DNA from 2 places in the Streptomyces sp. NPDC001714 genome. Region 2 is predicted to be linked to the other one. Evidence: riboswitches for the same ligand, from Rfam matches in the RefSeq annotation. Region 2 holds a riboswitch; the other holds the start of a gene.
The links. A riboswitch is a leader RNA that binds a small molecule or an ion and turns the genes downstream of it on or off. The one in region 2 is predicted to bind ZMP and ZTP.

Region 1 (7,198 bases), on a different contig from region 2:
CACCCATGTGCAGTCCTGGAGCCTGGCCATGAGCGACGACAGGCCGCCGGTCACCCTGCCCGAGGAGCGCGTGGTCCGCTGGCGGGCGGACGGCACCCACACCGAGGTGGTCGTGGCCACCGACCCGGACCACGCGGGCCGGCCCGTCCTGACCGACACGGGCCGGGTCGAGGACGGCCATGTGCTCAGCCGGCGGACGTTCCCGCCGATGTGGGGTGACGCCCCGCCCCTGTCCACACCCCCGCACGACCCCGCGAAGCTGCGCGCCTACCTCACCGACCTGATCCACAGCGACACCCTCACCACGTCCGAACTCCTCGACGCCACCGAGGAGTTGCTGGACAACTGGACGCTCGGGGCGCACGAGTCCGCGGCCCTGACCGACCTGCTCGCCGACGCGAAGGGGCTACGGCCCGCCGGCCAGGTCACCGACCGGCTGGGCCGCACCGGGCAGGCGTACGTCCTCGACGAGGGCACCGGCGGACGGCGAATGCTGATCCTGGATCCGGCGACCGGCGCCGTACTCGGCCTGGAGACCACGTTCACCCGGGACGACCCCGAGTACGGGGTGCGGGCCGGGGACGTCATGGAGTACCGCGCCTGGCTGCGCTGACCCTCACGCGCCGAGCTGCCGGGCGGCGGCCGCCACCGTCTGCTCCAGCAGCACGGCGATCGTCATCGGGCCGACCCCGCCCGGCACCGGCGTGATCAGCGAGGCGCGCTCGACGGCGGTGTCGAAGTCGACGTCACCGACGTTGCCCTCGTTGTAGCCGGCGTCGAGCACGACCGCGCCCGGCTTGATGTCCTGGCCCCGGATCAGCCGGGGCCGGCCGACGGCGGCGACCACGATGTCCGCCTCGCGGACGGCCGCCGAGAGGTCCCGGGTGCGGGAGTGGCAGTAGGTGACGGTGGCGTCGCGCGCGAGCAGGAGCATCCCGGCCGGCTTGCCCAGGATCGCGCTGCGGCCCACGACGACCGCCCGCTTCCCGGCCGGGTCGACGTCGTACGCGTCGAGCAGGCGCAGGATGCCGCCGGGGGTGCAGGAGACGAAGCCCGGCAGGCCGAAGCTCATCGTCGCGAACGACGCGAAGGTCACGCCGTCCACGTCCTTCTCCGGCGCGATCGCCTCGAACGCGGCCCGCTCGTCGATGTGTTCGCCGACCGGGTGCTGGAGCAGGATGCCGTGCACCGCCGGGTCGGCCGACAACTCCCGGAGCGTGCCGACGAGTTCGGCGGTGGTCGTGGTGGCGGGCAAGGCCACGTGGCGGGAGGCGATGCCCGCCTTGCGGCTGCGGTTCTGCTTCATCCGGACGTAGGTGACGGAGGCGGGATCCTCGCCGACCAGCACGGTCGCCAGACACGGCGTGACGCCGGTCCGTGCGGTGAGGTCGGCGGCCTGCCGCGCGGTCTCCTCGACGATCCGGCGGGCGACGGCGGTGCCGTCGATGAGGCGGGCCTGGGTCATGCGGCACACTCCTGAGCTGGTTCGACCTTGATCGCCCAGGCGCACGGCAACGACAGTGCGGGCCGCTCCCCGGTGGTGCTCCACCTCAGCGCCAGTCACGGCCCGCCCTCAGGGTAACCGAGACCCTCGGCGTCTCCGGCGGCAGTGCGCGGTCCGCAGGAGCGCCCGCAGCAGCGCGGTGCACGCGCGAGGCCGCGGGCGGCGGGCGTGTCCCAGCGCCGTCCGCGCCGAGAAGGTCCAGGTCAACCGCGAGCTGACCTGGACCCTCCCGGTCCTCGCTACTGCTCGTCCCATGCCTGGATCATGATCTGCTCGGCGATCTTGCCGTCGCGCAGCGTGATCATCGACTCGGCGAGCACCCGGACCCCGTCCGCGTACTCGCAGGACTCGCTGTAGGCGGCCTTGTCGCCCTGGACGATGCACTGGTCCAGGGTGTGCGTCATGTCGCGGCTGTAGACGTCGTCCAGCATCGCGGCGATGTCCTGGCGGCCGTGCAGGACCTTGGGGTGGCTGGGCTGGGTGTTGCGGTCGATGATGCGGATCTCCGCGTCGTCCGCGTAGAGCGCCAGAAGGGTGTTCCCGGTGTTCCCCTCTATGCCCCGGCGCAGCGTCTCGGCGTCGAACGTGGAACCGGTCGCGGTGCCCATGGTGACCTCCTGCGGGAGCCCGCGACCCGATGCGGAGCGAGCCGCGCGAGCCCCTCACATCGAGCGTCCCCCGCGCCGCCGGGCTCGGCAAGCGCAGGCCGCGCGCTCCGCCTTGCGGGTGAGGGGGAACGGCTGCCCGTGTCCGGCCCGGCGCCGGGGCCGTTGCTGAAGACATGATCTCAACACGACGTATCGTCGCCGCCGTCGGCCTTGCCGTCGGGGTCACCGGCCTCGCCGCGCCGCTGGCGAACGCGGCCGACGCGAGCGCGCAGCACCCCGGGAAGCTCACCGCGCTCGGCGTGCTGGACTCGGTCTCCCGCAGCGACATCCCTGCGGAGTACCGGGGCAGGATGCCGAAGGCCTCGGAGCAGGTGCAGGGGCTGAACGGACTCCACAAGCTCGGCGAACTGCACCAGGCCACCGACCTGGCCGCGCCCGCCATGGGGCTGCTGCCGGGCATCGAGGCCTGACCGCGCCGCACACCGAGGGCCGTCCCGGCAGGGGCGGCCCTTCCCGTTCCCCGTCCTCAGTGCTCCGAGGCCAGGAACTGCGTCGCCGCCAGCTCCGCGTAGAGCGGATCCGCCGCCACCAGCTCCCGGTGTGTGCCCACCGCGCGGACCCGGCCCGCGTCCATGACGACGATCCGGTCCGCCATGGTCACCGTCGACAGCCGGTGCGCGACCACCAGCACCGTCGTCGACCGCGCCACATCGGCGACGGTGTCCCGGAGCGCCGCCTCGTTCACCGCGTCCAGCTGCGAGGTGGCCTCGTCCAGGAGCAGCAGCCGGGGCCGGCGCAGCAACGCCCTCGCGATCGCCACCCGTTGGCGCTCCCCGCCCGACAGCTTGGTCCCGCGATGACCGACCAGCGTCTCCAGCCCCTGCGGCAGCCGGGCGACCAGACCGTCGAGCCGGGTCGTCTTCACCACCCGCGCGACCGCGTCCTCGTCCGCCTCCGGGTTGCCGAGGAGCAGGTTGTCCTTCAGCGACCCCGACAGCACCGGCGCGTCCTGCTCGACGTACCCGATGGCCGAACGCAGCAGCGGCAGTTCCCAGTCGGCGACCGGACGGCCGTCCACGGCGATCGTGCCGGACTCGGGGTCGTAGAACCGCTCGATCAGTGAGAAGACGGTGGTCTTGCCCGCCCCGGACGGCCCGACGAACGCCGTCATGCCCCGCGCGGGGACGTCGAAGCTGACACCGTGGTGGACGTACGGCAGGTCGTCCGCGTAGCGGAAGCGTACGTCGGTGAAGGCGACCGTGGCCGGTTCGGCGCCGGTGGCCGGCAACTCGGCGGGCCGGGACACGGGTTCGGCGGGCAGTCGCAGCGCCTCCTGGATCCGGGCGAGCGTGCCGGCGCCGGTCTGGTACTGAGTGATCGCCCCGACGACCTGCTGGATCGGCTGCATCAGATAGAAGACGTAGAGCAGGAACGCCACCAGCGTGCCCACCCCGATCGCACCGGTCGCCACCCGCGCCCCGCCCACCGCGAGCACGGTGATGAACGCCAGTTGCATCGCGAGCCCCGCCGTGTTCCCCGCGGCGGCCGACCACTTGGCGGCCCGCACGCTCTGCCGCCAGGACTCCTCGGCGGCCTCGTGCAGCGCGAGTTCCTCCCGGTGTTCGGCGCCGGACGCCTTCACCGTGCGCAGCGCGCCCAGCACCCGTTCCAGCGAGGCCCCCATCACCCCGACCGCGTCCTGCGCCCGGCGGCTCGCCCGGTTGATGCGCGGCACGATCGTGCCCACCACCGTGCCCGCCGCGGCGATCACGACGAGGGTGACGGCAAGGAGCACCGGATCGACCACCCCCATCATCACCACGGTGGCGACCAGGGTGAGTCCCTCGGTGCCGAGTGCGACCAGCGAGTCCGTGGTGACCTCGCGCAGCAGGGTGGTGTCCGAGGTGATCCGCGCCATCAGGTCACCGGGTTCGGTCCGGTCCACCGCGGTGATCCGCAGCCTGAGCAGGTACGACGACAGGGCGCGCCGCGCCCCGAGCACCACCGACTCCCCGGCGCGTCGCAGGACGAACGAACCCAGGGCGCCCACCCCGGCGTTGGCGACCACCAGACCTGCCATCGCGAGCAACCTGCCGGTGATGGAACGGTCGTGGGACAGGTCGTCGATCAACCCCCGGGCCACCAGCGGCAGCAGCAGCCCGGTCGCCCCCGTCACCAGCGAGAGCGCCGCCCCGGCCAGCAGGGCCCAGCGGTGCGGCCGTACGTAGGACAGGAGAAGCCGGAACACGGGCTCTTTCGGCCGGTTCGTCGGAACTGCGTCTGCGGCGGTCACGGTGCTCCTCGTCCGGGCGGTGGGCGGCGCCCTCCGACGGCCCCAGGCTACGACGGCCGGTCCCGGCCCCGGGGCCCGTCAGCCACGGGCGGAACCGAGCTTCGCCAGGGTCGCGTCGAGGTCGGCCGGGCGCGGCCGGTTGTGGGGCAGCCTCGACAGGACCGCGGCCATCCCGCAGGTGTCGGTGAGCGCCGAGAACACCAGGCCGCCCGCGACCCCCGCCGACAACAGCAGCCACGCCGGATGCAACTGCCCGAGGCCCAGGCCCGCGAGGACGACCGACCCGGCGGTGAGCCGCACCTGGCGCTCCATGGCCCACGTCGCTCGGGACTCACCCCGCGGCCGGTGCACTTCGTGACCGCGCTCGGCCCAGCCGTGCGTGCCGCCGGTGAGGGTGGCCGCCGGGATGCCGTGCTCGGCCAGGACCGCCCGGGCGCTCTCGGCCCGGGCACCGGAGGCGCACACCAGGAGGAGCTCGCCGTCCGCGGCGCGGAGCGCGGGCAGGGCCCGGCGCAGGGCGTGCAGGGGGATGTTGTGGGCGCCGGGCACATGGCCGGCGGCGAACTCGCCGGGTGTCCGGACGTCGACGACGGTCAGTTCCGGCAGGCGGGCGAGGGCCTGGTCGGGGGTGAGATCCGGGCTCGGGGGAGTGGTGGCCATGGTGGGTGCGATCCTTCCGTGCAGGGATGAGTGACGGGTTTCGCCCGGCGGGCGGGTAAAATACCCCTACGGGTATGTGAGGAGTGGTGGTCGTGGAGCTTCAGTTCGAGGGCGACGAGCTCAAGTCGGTGCTGAACCGGCTGCGCCGGGCGCAGGGGCAGATCTCCGGGGTGATCAAGATGATCGAGGAGGGCCGCGACTGCGAGGACGTGGTCACCCAGCTCGCCGCCGCCTCGCGCGCCCTGGACCGGGCGGGCTTCGCGATCATCGCGACCGGGCTCCAGCAGTGCATCGCCGATCCGGAAAAGAGTGGTTCGGACGGTGAGACGACCGAGCAGATGAAGGCGCGGCTGGAGAAGCTGTTCCTGTCACTGGCCTGAGCGGCAGTGCCCCGAAAGGGGCGCTGGGGGTAACCCCGGCCGAAGGCTGGGGGAGGAACTGCGCGACCAGCCACAACTGCGCCGCAGTCGACTGATCGCGGCACTTCCAGCGGAGCGCCTGGCCCGTCAACAGACCGCGTCGGCCAGCATGAACGCGGCGACCGCGAGCAGCGCGCAGGCGAAGAGCCGCTGGAGGGTGCCCGCGGAGAGCCGGGCCGCGAGCCGCTTGCCGTCCCAGGCGCCGAGGATCGCGGCCCCGGCGAACGGGCCCACGGCCGACCAGTCGACGTCCGCCGCCGAACCGGCGCGCGCCGCCAGCGCGGTGAGCGCGTTGATCGTGATGACCAGGAGGCTCGTACCGATCGCCGCGCGCATCCGCAGCCCCACGATGTTCACCAGGGACGGTACGGCGAGGAAGCCGCCGCCCACCCCGAGCACCCCGGTCACCGCGCCGAGACCGGCGCCCGCCCCGGCCACCCGGGAGGCCCGAGCCGGGACCGGCGCCGTGGCCCGGACGGCCGTCGGCCGCAGCATGCGCAGTGCGGCCAGGGCGGCGAGCACCGCGAAAGCACCGGTCAGCAGCGCCGCCGGCAGCTGCCGGGAGACCGCCCCGCCGATCGCCGCCGGTACGATCCCGGCCGCCGCGAACACGGCACCGGCCCGCCACCGCACCGCGCCCTCGCGGGCGTGTGCGACGAGCGCGGTGGCCGAGGTGACCGTGACGACGACCAGGCTCGCGGTGGTGGCCGCGGCCGGGGTGAAGCCGAGCAGATAGATCAGCGCCGGTACGGCCAGCACGCTGCCGCCACCGCCCAGGGCCCCGAGCGCCAGCCCGGTGACGGCCCCGGCGCCCAGGGCGAGCAGGAGCGCGCTCATCCGGCGGTGCCCTCGGCGGTCACCGCGAGGCCTGCCGCGCACCAGGCGGTCATCCCGCCCACGACGTCCACCGCGTCCAGCCCGCGGGCGGTCAGCAGCGCCGCCGCCTCTCGTGAGCGCCGGCCCGAGTGGCAGATCACGACGAGCGGGCGGTCCGCGGCGCCCGGCGGCAGCGGAGCCCCGGCCGCCAGTCCGGACAGCGGGGCGTGCACCGCCCGCGGCGCGTGTCCGGCCGCCCATTCGGCGGCCTCCCGGACATCCAGCAGGACGGCATCGGCGTCCGTGCGCTCCCGCGCCTCGGCCGGGGTGAGCCGGGCCATCGGCAGCCCGGCCGCGCGCGCCGCCGCGAACGCGTCGTCCACGGCCACCACATCGCGCCCGGCCGCGTCGAGGAGGGAGGCGGCGACGGCGGCCCGCATCCCGCCCGCGCAGTGCACCCACACCGTGCCGTCGGGTATCTCGCCGAGCCGCTCGCGGATGTGGTGCAGGGGTATGTGGAGCGAGCCCCGTACGTGGTCGCCTGCACGCTCCGTGTCCCGGCGCACGTCCAGGACGACGACGTCCTCCGTGCCGCGTGCGGCCAGGTCCGCGAAGGTGGCGCGGGGGAAGGAACGGGGCCGCTCGCCCGTGCGCAGCCAGGCCTCGGGTGCGCCGGTGGCGGCCGCGGCCGGGCGGTCGATGCCCACGCGGGTCAGCTCCCGCTGGGCGGCGGCGAGCTGGGCCGTCGTCTCGGCGAGCAGCGTGACCGGCCGGCCCCAGGGCAGCAGCCAGGCCAGATAGGTGGCGAGCTGTCCGTCGGCCTCGAAGTTCAGGGTGCCCGGGACATGCCCCTCGGCGAACGCCGGCCGGTTGCGCAGGTCCACCACCCACTCCCCGG
Region 2 (7,198 bases):
GCACCGGCACGACGATGTGGATCGAGCCCGCCTGGAAGATGCTGCTCAGCAACAAGGCCCTGCTGGCGATCCTCTGGGAGCTGTACCCCGGCCACCCGAACCTCCTCCCCGCCTACGTCGACGGACCGAGGGAGCTCGCGACCGGACGCGGCTACGTCAGCAAGCCGCTGCTGGGGCGTGAGGGCGCGGGCGTGCGGGTGCATGCGCCGGGCGCGGAGCCCGTCGTACGCGACGAGGCCTGCTGCTACCAGGAGCTGGCCCCACTGCCCGACTTCGACGGCAACCGCGTGGTGCTGGGCGCGTGGGTGGTGGGGGAGGAGGCGGCGGGCCTGGGCATCCGCGAGTCGCAGGGCCTGGTGACGGATGACTACGCCCGCTTCCTGCCGCACGTGATCCTTTGAACGCCCCGCACAGGAGCGCCCGGTAAGGGGCACTGGGGGTACCCCCGGCCGAAGGCTGGGGGAGAAACTGCGCGATCGACCCCCACCGGCCCGCAGCCGCGTGCACCCCCTCGGCGCTCCCTCCTACGTACTCAGCACCCCCCACAACTGCTCGACCCCCCACTCCAGATCCTCCTCCGCCACCACCAGCGGCGGAGCCACCCGCACCGTCACCCCGTGCGTCTCCTTCACCAGCACCCCCCGCTCCATCAGCCGCTCCGCCACCGCCCGCCCCGACCCCACCCCCGGATCCACGTCCACCCCCGCCCACAGCCCGCGCCCCCGTACGGCCGTCACCCGTCCGCTCCCGGTCATCTCCGCCAGCCGCCGGTGCAGCAGGTCCCCCAGCTCGCCCGCCCGCTCCTGGAACTCCCCGGTCCGCAGCATCGCGATCACCTCCAGCGCCATCGCACAGGCCAGCGGATTCCCCCCGAAGGTCGACCCGTGCTCCCCGGGCCGGAACACCCCGAGCACCTCCGCGTTCGCCACCACCGCCGACACCGGCAGCACCCCGCCCCCCAGCGCCTTCCCGAGGACGTACACATCCGGTACGACCCCCTCGTGCTCGCACGCGAACGTCCGCCCGGTCCGCCCCAGCCCCGACTGGATCTCGTCCGCGACGAACAGCACATCCCGCTCGCGGGTCAGCTCCCGCACCCCGGCCAGATAGCCCTCCGGCGGCACGATGACCCCCGACTCGCCCTGGATCGGCTCCAGCAGCACCGCGACCGTGTTCTCGGTCACCGCGGCCCGCATGGCCGTCAGGTCGCCGTACGGCACGATCTCGAAGCCCGGTGTGTACGGCCCGTAGTCCGCCCGTGCCTCCGGATCCGTGGAGAAGCTGATCACGGTCGTCGTACGGCCGTGGAAGTTCCCGGCCGCCACCACGACCTTCGCCATCTCGGCCGGCACGCCCTTGACCCGGTACCCCCACTTCCGGGCGGTCTTCACCGCCGTCTCCACGGCCTCCACGCCCGTGTTCATCGGCAGCACCATCTCCATCCCGCACAGCTCGGCCAGCTCGGTGCAGAACGCGGCGAACCGGTCGTGGTGGAACGCCCTCGACGTCAGCGTCACCCGCTCCAGCTGCGCCTTCGCCGCCGCGACCAGGCGCGGGTGGCCGTGCCCGAAGTTCAGCGCCGAGTATCCGGCCAGGAAGTCCAGGTACCGCCGTCCCTCGACATCCGTCATCCAGGCGCCTTCGGCCGTCGCGATCACCACCGGCAGCGGGTCGTAGTTGGGCGCGCCGTGCGCGTCGGCGGCGGTGATGAGGGCTTCCGTAGTGGTCACGGCGACTCCAGAGGGCGCGGCAGGATTGCCCCTTTCCTACCTTCTGTCCCTGCCCGACTGGTGGACGCCACGGCCCTTGGGTCCGGCGTGCCCGGTAATGTGATCCACGGGCCGTGACTGGCGCGCTGGGATGGGACCGACCATCGGGGAGCGGCTCGTGTCGTGACCGAGTGCCGTGCGCCTGGGCCGAACCGTGAATGCCGAACGCCATGTCCGGAGGTCCCGAATGTCTGACAAGTCCGCGCCCCTGTCCACCGAGTCCAAGGCCTACCGAGCCGCCCTCGACGTGATCCGCGCGGTCGAGCCGCGGGTCGCCGACGCCATCGGCCAGGAGGTCGCCGACCAGCGCGAGATGCTCAAGCTGATCGCCTCCGAGAACTACGCCTCCCCGGCCACCCTGCTCGCGATGGGCAACTGGTTCAGCGACAAGTACGCCGAGGGCACGATCGGCCGCCGCTTCTATGCCGGCTGCCGCAACGTCGACACCGTCGAGGGGCTCGCCGCCGAGCACGCCCGCGAACTGTTCGGCGCCCAGCACGCCTACGTCCAGCCGCACTCCGGCATCGACGCCAACCTGGTCGCCTTCTGGGCCGTCCTCGCCGACCGCGTCGAGGTCCCCTTCCTCCAGAAGACGGGCGCCCGCCAGGTCAACGACCTCTCCGAGGCCGACTGGGCCGAGCTGCGCCAGGCCTTCGGCAACCAGCGGATGCTCGGCATGTCCCTGGACGCCGGCGGCCACCTCACGCACGGCTTCCGCCCGAACATCTCCGGCAAGATGTTCGACCAGCGCTCCTACGGCACCGACCCGGCCACCGGCCTGATCGACTACGACGCGCTGCGCGCCCAGGCCCGCGACTTCAAGCCGCTGATCATCGTCGCCGGGTACTCGGCGTACCCCCGTCTGGTGAACTTCCGGATCATGCGGGAGATCGCCGACGAGGTCGGCGCCACGCTGATGGTCGACATGGCCCACTTCGCCGGTCTGGTCGCCGGCAAGGTCCTGACCGGGGACTTCGACCCGGTCCCGCACGCCCAGATCGTGACCACGACCACCCACAAGTCGCTGCGCGGCCCGCGCGGCGGCATGGTCCTGTGCGACGACTCCCTCAAGGACCAGGTCGACCGCGGCTGCCCGATGGTCCTCGGCGGCCCGCTCCCGCACGTCATGGCCGCCAAGGCCGTCGCCCTCGCCGAGGCCCGGCAGCCCTCCTTCCAGGACTACGCCCAGCGCATCGTCGACAACTCGCGCGCGCTCGCCGAGGGCCTGATGCGCCGGGGCGCCACCCTGGTCACCGGCGGCACCGACAACCACCTCAACCTGATCGACGTCGAGACGTCGTACGGCCTCACCGGCCGCCAGGCCGAGTCGGCCCTCCTGGACTCCGGCATCGTCACCAACCGCAACGCGATCCCCGCCGACCCGAACGGCGCCTGGTACACCTCCGGCATCCGCATCGGCACCCCCGCCCTCACCACGCGCGGCCTGGGCACGGCCGAGATGGACGAGGTCGCGGGCCTGATCGACCGCGTCCTGACCGCGACCGAGCCGGGCACGACGAAGTCGGGCGCGCCGAGCAAGGCCTCCCACGTCCTGGACGAGAAGGTCTCGACGGAGATCGCCCAGCGCGCGACCGACCTGGTGGCGGGCTTCCCGCTGTACCCGGAGATCGACCTCGGCTGAGCCGACCTGCTTCTAGGGGCGCTGGGGGTACCCCCGGCCGAAGGCTGGGGGAGGAACTGCGCGAACGGCCCCCACCGGCCCGCAGTCCCCCGCGCTCCGAAACCACCCCACCCCTCATGGGCCGACCACCCCCTCGCCCTCTGAGAGAATGGTGAACATGGCCTCAGACCGACCCCGCGTGCTCTCCGGCATCCAGCCCACCGCCGGCTCGTTCCACCTGGGCAACTACCTCGGCGCAGTCCGCCAGTGGGTAGCCCTCCAGGAGTCCCACGACGCCTTCTACATGGTCGTCGACCTGCACGCGATCACGGTCCCGCAGGACCCGGCCGACCTGCGCGCCAACACCCGGCTCGCCGCCGCCCAGCTGCTCGCCGCCGGTCTGGACGCGGACCGCTGCACCCTCTTCGTGCAGAGCCACGTCCCGGAGCACGCCCAGCTCGCCTGGGTCATGAACTGCCTCACCGGCTTCGGCGAGGCCAGCCGGATGACCCAGTTCAAGGACAAGGCGGCCAAGCAGGGCACCGACCGCGCGAGCGTCGGCCTGTTCACCTACCCCATCCTCCAGGTCGCCGACATCCTGCTCTACCAGGCCAACGAGGTCCCCGTCGGCGAGGACCAGCGCCAGCACGTCGAGCTCACCCGTGACCTCGCCGAGCGCTTCAACGGCCGGTTCGGCGAGACCTTCACCATCCCGAAGCCGTACATCCTCAAGGAGACGGCGAAGATCTACGACCTCCAGGACCCGGCGATCAAGATGAGCAAGTCGGCGTCCACGCCGAAGGGCCTCATCAACCTCCTCGACGAGCCGAAGGCGACCGCGAAGAAGGTCAAGAGCGCGGTCACCGACACGGACACCGTGATCCGCTACGACGCCGAGAACAAGCCGGGCATCAGCAACCTGCTCACCATCTACTCCACCCTGACCGGCAAGTCGATCGCCGATCTCGAGCAGGAGTACGAGGGCAAGATGTACGGCGCGCTCAAGACGGACCTCGCCGACATCATGGTCGACTTCGTCACCCCGTTCCGGGAGCGCACCCAGCAGTACCTGGACGACTCGGAGACCCTCGACTCGATCCTCGCCAAGGGCGCGGAGAAGGCCCGTGCCGTCGCGGCCGAGACCCTGGCCCAGGCCTACGACAGGGTCGGTTTCCTGCCCGCCAAGCACTGAGCGAAGCGAAGCGCTGCACATCACTTCGGCCACGGCTGCCCGGGAGGCGGCCGTGGCCGTACAGTCGATAGCCGGACGGCCGGGTACGAACCCGACATGCGTCCGCCCACCACGACCGACGGGAGATGACGTGGGGACCGTAACGATCGGCGTGTCGATCGCGGTCCCGGAGCCTCACGGCAGCCTGCTCCAGGAGCGGCGCGCGGGCTTCGGCGACGCCGCGGCCCACGGCATCCCCACGCACGTCACCCTGCTGCCGCCCACGGAGATCGGCTCCGCCGAGTTGCCGACCGTGGAGGCGTATCTCGGCGAGGTCGCCGCCATGGGCCGGCCGTTCCCGATGCGGCTGTGCGGGACCGGTACGTTCCGGCCGCTGTCGCCGGTGGTGTACGTCCGGGTGGCCCAGGGCGCGGACGACTGCGCCTGGCTGCAGCAGCGGGTCCGGGACGCGTCCGGGCCGCTCGACCGTGAGCTCCAGTTCCCGTACCACCCGCATGTGACCGTGGCCCACGGGATCGACGAGGCCGCCATGGACCTGGCGTTCGACGAGCTCGCGGACTTCGAGGCCGAGTGGTCGTGTATGGGGTTCGCGTTGTACGAGCAGGGCGCGGACGGTGTGTGGCGGAAGCTGCGTGAGTACGTGTTCGGGGGCTCTGTCGTGCCGCCTCAGGTGGGGCATGTGGAGCGGGGGAGTATCGCCAGTCGGTAGGGTGCGGGCCGGTGGGGGCCGGTCGTGCAGTTCCTCCCCCAGCGCCCCGTACGGGGCGCTTCAGATTGGCAGCCTTCTGAAGACCGACCGCGGTGCGTGCCGCAGTGCCGACATCACCACCCGCAACGCTCCCGGCACCCACACCACCTCCGACCGTCGCCGCAGGCCCACCTCGATCGCCGTCGCCACCGCCTCCGGGGTGGTGGCGAGCGGCGCTTCCTCCAGGCCCCGCGTCATCTTCGACCGCACGAACCCCGGCCGTACGACCATCACGTGCACGCCCGTCCCGTGCAGCGCGTCGCCCAGCCCCTGCGCGAAGGCGTCCAGGCCCGCCTTGCTGGAGCCGTAGATGAAGTTGGAGCGTCTCGCCCGCTCGCCGGCGACCGAGGAGAGGACCACCAGCGAGCCGTGGCCCTGGGTCTGCAGGGCCCGTGCGCTGACGAGGCCCGCCGAGACGGCGCCGGTGTAGTTGGTCTGGGCGACGCGCACGGCGTTCACCGGTTCGCGTTCGTCGGTGGCCTGGTCGCCGAGGATGCCGAAGGCGAGCAGGACCAGGTCGACGTCGCCGTCGGCGAAGACCTTGCCGAGGGCCGTCTCGTGGGACTCGGGGTCGAGCGCGTCGAAGGGGACGGTGTGGACGTCGGGGCCGAGGGCGCGCAACTGCTCGGCGGCCTGTTCGAGCGCGGGGGAGGGGCGGCCCGCCAGCCAGACCGTGCGGGTGCGGCGGGCGATCAGCCGGCGCGCGGTGGCCAGCGCGATCTCCGACGTACCGCCGAGGACGAGCAGGGACTGGGGCATTCCGAAGGCGTCCTTCACGGCAACTCCTGAGGCTAGAGGAGGACTAGAGACCGAGACGGCGGGACAGGTCGGACACGAAGACCCCGCGCGGGTCCAGCTCGGCGCGCAGGGCCCGGAAGTCGGCGAGCCGCGGGTACATCGCGGCGAGCAGATCGGGGCGGAGCCGGGCGTCCTTGGCGAGGTAGACGCGGCCGCCGGCGCCCGCGACCTCCTCGTCCAGTTCGTCGAGGAAGGTGCCGAGGCCGGGCAGCCCGGCGGGGATGTCGAGGGCGAGGGTCCAGCCGGGCACGGGGAAGGAGAGCCAGCCGGGGTCGGCCTCGCCGAAGCGTTTGAGGACGGCCAGGAAGGACGGGCAGCGGCGCTCGGAGATCCGGGCCACGATCCGGTGCAGGGCCGCCTCCTGGCCGTGTCCGACGACGAACTGGTACTGGACGAAGCCGGCCCGGCCGTAGAGCCGGTTCCAGTGCGGGACGCCGTCCAGGGGGTGGAAGAACGCGGAGATGCGCTGGAGTTGGCCCGTGCGCGCGCGTGGCGCCTTGCGGTACCAGAGCTCGTTGAAGAGGCCGACGGTGGTGCGGCCCAGGAGGCCTGCGGGGACGTGGGCGGGGGCGGGCGGCAGCTCGCGGGGGCGGAAGTCCAGCGGTACGCGCCCGGCGCGGGTGTTCCCCGCGAGCGCCTCCCTGGGCGCGTGGTCGCCGCGGGTGAGCACCGCGCGCCCGGTCGCCGCCCCGCGCGCGAGCAGGTCGATCCAGGCGACCGAGTAGCGGTAGCGGTGGTCTCCGGCGGTCAGACGGGCCATCAGGTCGTCGAGGTCGGTGGCGCGTTCGGTGTCGACGGACATGTACGACGTCTCGACGGGGAGGAGGCGGACGGTCGCCGTGAGGATCACTCCGGTCAGACCCATGCCGCCGGCCGTCGCATCGAACAGCGGGGTGCCGCGGCTCACCGTACGGACCCGGCCGTCGGCGGTGAGGAGTTCGAAGGACAGCACGTGACGGGAGAACGATCCCGAGACATGGTGGTTCTTGCCGTGGATGTCGGCGCCGATCGCGCCGCCCACCGTCACCTGGCGGGTCCCCGGGGTCACCGGGACGAACCAGCCGAGCGGC

Region 1: another riboswitch for ZMP and ZTP. It lies ahead of ACFY0P_RS05615 (bifunctional 5,10-methylenetetrahydrofolate dehydrogenase/5,10-methenyltetrahydrofolate cyclohydrolase); the one in region 2 lies ahead of ACFY0P_RS02345 (glycine hydroxymethyltransferase).

The regions. Positions count from the first base shown of each region.
Region 1 is NZ_JBIAUL010000002.1:227,232-234,429, forward strand. Features, by position in the region: gene ACFY0P_RS05610 (CU044_5270 family protein) at 1-613, shown strand, start outside; gene ACFY0P_RS05615 (bifunctional 5,10-methylenetetrahydrofolate dehydrogenase/5,10-methenyltetrahydrofolate cyclohydrolase) at 617-1,465, opposite strand; ZMP/ZTP riboswitch at 1,492-1,574, opposite strand; gene ACFY0P_RS05620 (nuclear transport factor 2 family protein) at 1,744-2,112, opposite strand; gene ACFY0P_RS05625 (hypothetical protein) at 2,286-2,582, shown strand; gene ACFY0P_RS05630 (ABC transporter ATP-binding protein) at 2,639-4,360, opposite strand; gene ACFY0P_RS05635 (rhodanese-like domain-containing protein) at 4,484-5,065, opposite strand; gene ACFY0P_RS05640 (metal-sensitive transcriptional regulator) at 5,158-5,445, shown strand; gene ACFY0P_RS05645 (sulfite exporter TauE/SafE family protein) at 5,572-6,321, opposite strand; gene ACFY0P_RS05650 (rhodanese-like domain-containing protein) at 6,318-7,198, opposite strand, start outside.
Region 2 is NZ_JBIAUL010000001.1:495,839-503,036, forward strand. Features, by position in the region: gene ACFY0P_RS02335 (glutathionylspermidine synthase family protein) at 1-401, shown strand, start outside; gene rocD (ornithine--oxo-acid transaminase) at 525-1,730, opposite strand; ZMP/ZTP riboswitch at 1,834-1,924, shown strand; gene ACFY0P_RS02345 (glycine hydroxymethyltransferase) at 1,957-3,411, shown strand; gene trpS (tryptophan--tRNA ligase) at 3,569-4,582, shown strand; gene ACFY0P_RS02355 (2'-5' RNA ligase family protein) at 4,713-5,291, shown strand; gene ACFY0P_RS02360 (decaprenylphospho-beta-D-erythro-pentofuranosid-2-ulose 2-reductase) at 5,352-6,107, opposite strand; gene ACFY0P_RS02365 (FAD-binding protein) at 6,133-7,198, opposite strand, start outside.